Regions from separate parts of the Gilliamella sp. Gris3-2 genome, predicted to be linked through region 1. Evidence: riboswitches for the same ligand, from Rfam matches in the RefSeq annotation. Region 1 holds a riboswitch; the other holds the start of a gene.
The links. A riboswitch is a leader RNA that binds a small molecule or an ion and turns the genes downstream of it on or off. The one in region 1 is predicted to bind thiamine pyrophosphate.
Positions count from the first base shown of each region.

Region 2: it holds a riboswitch for thiamine pyrophosphate, as region 1 does, so the genes downstream of both, thiM (hydroxyethylthiazole kinase) here and thiB (thiamine ABC transporter substrate binding subunit) in region 1, are expected to answer to the same signal.

Region 1 covers NZ_LZHB01000037.1:20,466-24,908, reverse strand. Annotated here, with positions in the region: gene A9G32_RS05850 (hypothetical protein) at 1-1,023, shown strand, start outside; gene A9G32_RS05845 (hypothetical protein) at 1,565-2,455, shown strand; TPP riboswitch at 2,680-2,788, shown strand; gene thiB (thiamine ABC transporter substrate binding subunit) at 2,829-3,824, shown strand; gene thiP (thiamine/thiamine pyrophosphate ABC transporter permease) at 3,839-4,443, shown strand, end outside.
Region 2 covers NZ_LZHB01000049.1:28,243-32,685, forward strand. Annotated here, with positions in the region: gene trpS (tryptophan--tRNA ligase) at 1-831, shown strand, start outside; gene trkA (Trk system potassium transporter TrkA) at 940-2,301, shown strand; TPP riboswitch at 2,340-2,441, shown strand; gene thiM (hydroxyethylthiazole kinase) at 2,505-3,290, shown strand; gene thiE (thiamine phosphate synthase) at 3,303-3,944, shown strand; gene thiD (bifunctional hydroxymethylpyrimidine kinase/phosphomethylpyrimidine kinase) at 3,956-4,443, shown strand, end outside.

The sequences.
Region 1 (4,443 bases):
GCAAAAGAGTACTATGACTATGGTAATTCAATCACAGGAACCGATAGTAAAAGTTATAGAATAAAAGCCGATTTATACAAAAAAGGATTTGAGCAATACAACTATAAAAACATTGAAAGTTTGTATAACAATGCAAATAAAAAATATATGCAACTTGCTGCTAAAGATTATTATGACCAAGGAAAAATGTTAGCACAGCAAGGTAATTATAAAGCTGCTGCGGATGCATTTAATAATGCCTCGGAAGTATATCAGCCTCTTGGCAAGTACAAAGATAGTGACAAACTTTCTATTGAGAATGATAGAAAACACTGTACTCAACAAGCAGAAAATGCTTATGAACAAGCACAACAATTAGCCAGAACAGCAACACGTCGTTATCAATTTCGAGAAGTTGCCCAATATTACGCTTCAGCTGCTTCGGCTTATCGCCAATACGGAGCGTTTCGCGATGCAGATTTCCAAGCAGATAAATATAAAAGAGAAGGGAAAATAAAAGTTTATTATAATTCTTCAGAATTAAAATCTTATGTAACAGATCTATTAAGTAAAGACTTTATAGAATTTGTTATCTACCAACCAGGACAAGCAGATGTCACGATCCGTGTAACGACAAATGTTGAATTTTCTGATCTTGGTAAATCAGTTAACAATGAAACCAAAACCGAAAAAATATTTGATAAATTTATTGAATTCGCTGACGAAAACGGTAATAAAAAGCAAGTTAAAACCTATAAAGATCAGCAGTTTAATTTACAAACTGTGACTCACAGCAATAAATTAACCTTAACCACTGAAATTGAGGCTCATGGAATCTATAGTTACAGTAAATCATTTAACATTGTACAAACGTCAGCAAAACATGATTATATCTACTCTGGCAATGTGCCATCAAATTTACATAATTACAGTAAAGGAACATTGCAAACCAAAGATAGCTTGCTTCGAGCGGCAAAAGAACAGCAATTAACAGAATTAAAAGTATATATTGAAGATATGGTTCGGGATTTATCATATCTATAATTACTATAAATGTCATAACTAAAATTTAACTAAATAAAGACTACTTACTCATTGGTGCTCATTTTTATAAATGAGTGTCCAATGAGTAAATTGAATGTTTTTATTTATTTGCGGAGTTGCTTTAATTCGTCCAATATAAAGAAGTACGGGATGGATTAGATCATATCTAGTCAAAAATTAAAAATGTGTTTGTTTGGGGCAGCGTTGGTTAGTAAACACTGTTTTCGGCTAAATGAAACTTGAATCCTTGTTGATGCACGATTTCTCGCAATGTTTATAGTATTAATTACTGTAAACAACACTAGAAATTCCTACAATTAAAAAGTTGCTATATCAGTACTAAATTTCATCTAAAATAAAACGACGTTTGGTTTATCAGAACATCAACTCCATACTTTTTCAATTCAATTATTGAAGTGATAGCTAAAATAGTTGTTTTATCAAATTCATGATAAAATATGGTTTCTTTTAAAAACTTTACAAAAAAAATTAATACGATGAAAAAATAAAATATTCTTTGTTGCTAGTTTGCAGCATAACATTGGTCGGTTGTTTTGGTTCAGATACCACTTCGTCTAGCTCTGTTGATCGTATGATTGATAATCCAACACCAAATGAAATAAAAGTGATTATTGATGGAAATGAATTAACCATTCCAGCAAAATCAAGTGTGAATTATACATTTGAATACGGTAAGCATACACTGTCTTACGGTAATCAATCATTAAATTTTATAGCTAAACCTTCAACAACTAATAGTTCAGGATTAATTAATCCTACTCAAAGTAATTATTATTTATTAACAACTTTCTATACAACTTCAAATGTGAGTGATGAAACTTACGATAAGTTGATAGCTAAATATTTAAATTCAGTTCCAGTAATTATTAAAGGTGAACAGCAAGAGCTTGAACTACCAGTTAAAGTTATTAATGATGTTTTTATTGAGCGTCAAAAAGATTTTTGGGATTATTCAGTAGATGAACCTTATCCAGATGAAGTAACTTTACGAGGGAAAGGGCAATTTCAATCTCGAAAAATCAAATTATTCCGAGAAGATGGCTTTATTGAAGCTTTAAAAGCAGAAGGGCTTAATGAAAAAGTTGATTTTATAAATGAACATCCTAAATTTTCTGAGCTTAAAAAATATACTATACCAAATATTCAGCTAGATGCTATTACTTGTAAGAAAGGTCGCGAATTTGTTGAAACGCAGTTAAATGATTGGAATAAGCTTTTTACTCTGACAGGTAAAGATTTGGCCTTGTTATACAAACAGTTAACATCGTCTGAAACTTTTCACACGAAACATGCCATCATAACAGAATGTACGAAAGCAGGAGATTCAAATCAAAGCTATCAGTTCGCTACAAGAGAACTTGAGGGGGCATTCGATGAAACTAATCAACTTAATTTTTTTATTACTCAATAAACTAATTTAAGTAAAGGTAAATGTTTAACCGAATCGGTAATAGTTACATCTTCTTTATAATATAAGCGCCATATCTTCCGTCAGTGATAAGGCGTTAGTTTTGTTTTCATGTATATTCTTTATAGCCATTTTTTAAAGCTTCATAAATAAAGTGAGTTGTTCCTACATTAAATTTTTATCACTTCTGATGTTTACAATCTTCATACTAACCTCTAAACTAATTGATGTTCTCAACGGGGTGCCCTAAAGGGCTGAGAATGTTAGATAGGATAACATAACCCGCCGAACCTGAACTGGATCATGCCAGCGGAGGGATTTGAGTTATTGCACTTGCTCAAACCTTTTGTCTTTTATTTGCTATTTTGGAGGCAAAATGTTTTGTAAAAAATTGTTATTATCTTTGGTATTTTCGATACCTTTTATTGTAAATGCTGCCAACGTAAAACCAACCTTAACTGTTTATAGTTATAATTCCTTTATTTCAGAATGGGGACCAGGAAAAGCAATTGAGAAAGGGTTTGAAGCACAGTGTAACTGTGAACTTGAGATTGTTACATTAGGCGATGGAGTAGCGGTTTTAAATCGAATGCGACTTGAAGGTGATAGAACTAATGCCGATGTAATTTTAGGATTAGACAACAATCTTTTAGAACAGGCAAAACAAGCCAAAATAGTTATACCTCATCAAATCAATAAACCAGATAATTTAAATACCAACTGGTGGGATAGTGATTTTATGCCCTATGATTTTGGTTATTTCGCTTTTATTTATGATCAACAAAAAATCAGTAATCCACCACACAGCATGCATGAGTTAGTAGATAATAAAGTCAACTGGAAAATTATCTATCAAGACCCACGAACCAGCACTCCTGGGTTAGGTTTATTATTTTGGGTGAAAAATATATATGGTGATGATGCTGCATCTGCATGGCAGAAAATAGCAAAAAATACTGTGACAGTGACCAAAGGTTGGGGTGAAGCTTATGGCCTATTTTTAAAAGGCGAAGCTGATTTTGTGCTTAGTTATAGCACTTCGCCAGTTGCACATATTATGAATGATAATGATCATCGTTATGCTGCTGCTATTTTTGACGAAGGGCATTATCGCCAAGTCGAAGTTGCGGGTATTACTAAGTATAGTCAGCATCCCGAATTGGCACGTGCTTTTTTACAATATTTATTAACGCCTGATGTACAACGTCAATTTGCTGAAAAAAATTTCATGTATCCGATTATTAATATAACGTTGCCTGAAGCTTTTCAGCAAATTAAACCAGTCAATAAAGCACTCGAGTTTGATGCTAAGCAAGTTAAAAATAATCAAAAGAGGTGGGTGCGTGAATGGAAATCCACCATTAGTAAATAGTTTTATTCAGTATAATGTTGAAATTAAGAACGTTAATCCCTGGCATTAGTGCTGCAAGCTTGATTTTAGTTGTATTAGGTTCAGCACTATTTGCGCTTTGTTTAGTTGCTTTTGAGTCTAATAATTTAACTGTCTATTTTGATAGTTATTTATTACATGTTATTTGGATAACAATATTTCAAGCAACGTTATCAACATTGCTATCTGTGTTATTGGCAATATTGATGGCTAAAGCCCTATCGATAGTCAATTTTTGGGGTAAAAATCTATTGCTACGCATTATGCCTATCACGTTTATATTTCCTACGTTGGTTGTGGTAACGGGGTTATTATCTGTTTATGGGCAACATGGTTTATTAGCGTCGTTTTGTCATTATTTAGGTTTGCCTTTTGTGATATCCATTTATGGTTTAAAAGGTATTTTATTGGCACATATATTTCTTAATTTCCCTTATGCTTGTTGCTTGTTTTATCAAACCTTAAATAGTGTACCAGTCGAACACAAACAATTAGCTGCTCAATTGAATTTTTCGAGTTTTACTTATTTTAAATTGGTGGAATGGCCACTATTGCGTCGACAGTTGCTACCTATGGCATCGCTAATCTTTATGCTTTGTTT
Region 2 (4,443 bases), on a different contig from region 1:
TTACGTAAAGCCACATTAGACACACTCGCTCTATATTTAGCTTGTGGTATTGATCCGCAAAAAAGTACCATTTTTGTACAATCACAAGTGCCTGCGCATGCAGAACTCGGCTGGGCATTAAACTGTTACACCTACTTTGGTGAACTTAGCCGTATGACTCAATTTAAAGATAAATCATCTCGTCATTCTGAAAACATCAATGCGGGATTGTTTGATTACCCAGTACTGATGGCTGCGGATATTTTGCTCTATCAAGCAAACTTAGTACCAGTAGGTGACGACCAAAAACAACATCTTGAACTATCACGCGACATTGCTATGCGATTTAATGCGCTTTACGGTGACATATTTACTATTCCTGAGCCCTTTATTTCGAAAGTGGGTGCTCGCGTCATGTCACTACAAGAACCCACTAAAAAAATGTCTAAATCAGACGAAAATCGCAATAACGTAATTGGTTTACTCGAAAATCCAAAAGATATCGAGAAAAAAATAAAACGTGCAATGACCGATTCAGATGAGCCACCTGTGGTACGTTACGATCTAAAAAATAAAGCTGGTGTTTCAAACCTACTTGACATTTTAACTGGCGTGACAGGTAAGCCTATCAGCGAACTTGAAAAAGAGTTCGAAGGCAAAATGTATGGCCACCTTAAAACCGAAGTAGCAACACAAGTCATTGATATGCTAACTACACTTCAAGCGAAGTATCATCAGTATCGAGATGATGAAAGTTATCTAATTTCAATAATGCAAGAAGGGGCAGAAAAAGCACGCTCAAAAGCCGCACCAACTTTGAAAAAAGTTTATGATGCAATCGGTTTTGTATAATTGAAAAATTAATAACTGATTGTTACTAAAAATAAAACAGTATGCAATGGCTTTAATATACAAGGAAAATGGGTAACAATTAAAGCCATTTAAATATACAGGTTAGTTATGAAGATTATTATTCTTGGTGCAGGACAAACAGGTAGTGCGCTTGCAGAATATCTTGTTACAGAAAAACAAAATGATGTCACGGTGATTGATGAAAATTATGATAAATTACAATCACTACAAGAACGTTTTGATTTACAGGTGATTTGCGGAAAATCATCATACCCACAAGTTTTAGAAAGTGCTGGTGCTGAATCAGCTGATATGCTTGTTGCTGTAACTAACTCTGATGAAGTCAACATGATGGCCTGCCAAATTGGGCATGTCATGTTCAATATTCCACAAAAAGTTGCACGCATTAGATCACCTGAATACAATAACGAAAACTACCCTCTTTTCAATAAAGATTGTATTAATATCAATCATATCATTGCTCCAGAAAACCTTATCACCAACCATATTAGTCAATTAGTACAATATCCTGGTTCGCTACAATTTGCATCCTTTTACGACAATCGTGTCTGTTTGGTTGCCGTTACCGCTTATTATGGCGGTGCTTTAGTAGGTAGTGAATTATCAGAACTCAAAGAACATTTACCACATGTTGAAGCTCGAGTAGTAGCTATTTACCGCAAAAACCGTTTTATCCGACCGCTTGGTTCAACACTTATAGAAGCGGGCGATATGGTCTACTTTATAACTCCCCCCGTTAATATCAAAGCGGTGACCAGTGAGTTACAAAGGTTAGAAAAACCATATAAACGAATAATTATCAGTGGCGGTGGTGGTGTCGCTGTCGCTCTAGCAAAACGTTTAGAAAATAACTATCAAGTCAAATTAATTGAGCGAAATGCCGAACGAGCAGAATTAATTGCCGAGCAACTTGTTAATACAACAGTATTACATGGGGAATCATCGGATCAAGAATTGCTCTCACAAGAACAAGTTGAACTTACTGATCTATTTATCGCTGTTACCAGTGATGATGAATCCAACATCATGTCCTCCATGTTAGCCAAAAGAATGGGAGCGAAAAAAGTAATTGTATTAATTCAACGCCAAGCCTACCTTGAACTAATTAATGATAGTGTGATTGATATTGCGATTTCCCCACAACACGCCACAATATCTGAGCTATTAAGCCATGTTAGACAAACTGGGGTTGTTAAAGTTGTTTCATTAAGACAAGGAGAATCCGAAATTGTCGAAATTATTGCCAATGGTAATGGTGAAACATCAAGACTGGTTGGCAAAAATATTAATGGCCTAAAACTCCCATCGGGTGCAACCATTGGAGCTGTAGTGCGTGGAGAAGATGTTATTATCGTTAATACTGATTTAACCATTGAAGACAATGATCATCTAATCATCTTCTTACCAGATAGAAAAGCAATTACTGATATTGAAAGATTATTACAATAGCTTGTTAAAAATAGATAATCAGTTCATAATAAAAAAATCATTTTGACTCGGGGTGTTTTTTGTCTAAACAAAAAACTGAGATTTCACCCGTTGAACCTGATCTGGATTATACCAGCGTAGGGAAGTCTAAGCCATAAAAGCCTTAAATTGGCAAATTCTTCCCGACATTTATAAATTAATAAATCAGTAAGAAAGGAAGAAATATGTCAGCAGCCAAATCATTCCAAATTACCCAAACCGCTCCTTTTATCAATTATATAAAACAACACCGCCCACTAGTGCATTGCATTACTAATGATGTAGTCCAAAACTTTACCGCCAATGTACTACTTGCTATTGGTGCATCTCCAGCAATGGTAATTGCCGAACAAGAAGTTGCTGAATTTGTCAACATTGCCGATAGCTTACTGATTAATATTGGCACTATTCACAGCAACACAGCCCAAAGTATGCTATTAGCGGCCGCCAAGGCACAGCAAACACAAACCCCATGGGTACTCGATCCTGTTGCTGTAGGAGCAGCACTTAATTATCGAACTGAAATTGCACATCAATTATTATCATTTAATCCCGCAGTAATACGAGGTAATGCTTCAGAAATATTAGCACTAAATGGTCAAAAATCTTTCTCAAAAGGACCCGACGGTCAAGACACAACTCAATCAGCTTTAAACGCTGCCCAAGAGCTTGCGCAAAAATATCAAACTATTGTCGCAATGACGGGCGATGTTGACTACATAACTAACGGAAACAGCACATATAGTATAACTGGAGGTGATATTGCTTTAACAAAAGTAACAGGTACAGGATGTTCATTATCTGCAATGGTAGCGGCTTTCATAGCTAATTCTCCTGACCCATTATCAGCCACTGCCTGTGCATGTTTTATGATGAAAAAAGCTGGTGAGCTAGCTAATAAACAACAAGGATTAGGAACTTTCTCGATATCACTATTAGATCAACTCTCAACATTTAACCCATCGCTTTAATAAGGAAATCAAATGAAAAAACGACTGGATTTAACCCTCTATTTAGTCCTTGATCCATTATTATGCGGTGGCATTAATGGCATGGTAAACACCACAAAGATTGCTGTTTCAAATGGTGTGACTGCAATACAGTTAAGATCTGAACGTGAGTTTAGCGGTAAAGATTGGTACTACGCTGCCTTAGCATTAAAAGAAGCATTAAACGACACCTCTGTTCCACTATTTATAAATGATCATGTAGATATTGCTTTAGCGGTTGATGCCGATGGTGTCCATATTGGACAAAGTGATTTGCCTGTTGATGTAGCTCGACAACTTATCGGCAAAGATAAATGGTTAGGTCTTTCGGTAACTAACCAACAACAACTTAAAGCAGTTCCTTGGCAGCAGGTTAATTATATTGGCATAGGGCCTATCTTCCCAACCATAACCAAAAAAAATGCAACGGTAGCAATAGGAACAGAACAATTAACTGAATTAGTCAAACTAAAACAGTGCCCAGCTGTTGCCATTGGTGGTATTGATGAAAACAATATAACTAATATTATTCAAACGGGCATTGACGGGGTTGCTGTAGTTTCGGCTATTTGTGGCAAAAAAGATATTCAACAAGCAACATTATCGCTTATCAACAAAATCAAACAAGTTAAATAGGAAATACTATCATGACAACAATTGCATTAACCATTGCAGGATCTGATCCTAGCGGTGGTGCAGGTATTCAAGCCGATCTAAAAACTTTTTCTGCACTTGGTGCATATGGTATGTCAGTTATCACTGCCCTAACAGCACAAAGCACGCAAGGAGTTGATGCGGTATTAGCTATATCGCCCGAATTTATTGAAGCCCAATTTAATACACTTTATCAAGATATTCAAATTGATAGCGTAAAAATGGGTATGCTAATGAATAAAGAAATAGTTGCAACCGTTCACCACCTTCTTAAAACAAACCCTATTCCTACTATCGTGTTAGATACTGTAATGGTTGCTAAAAGTGGACATCCCCTTTTAAAGTCTGATGCCGTAACAGCTATTCGTGAGCTTTTATTACCCTTAGCCACAATTATTACTCCCAATCTACCAGAAGCAGCAGCGCTACTCGATTGTGATGAAGCTAAAACCGAAGATGAAATGCAAAAGCAAGGGCGTGA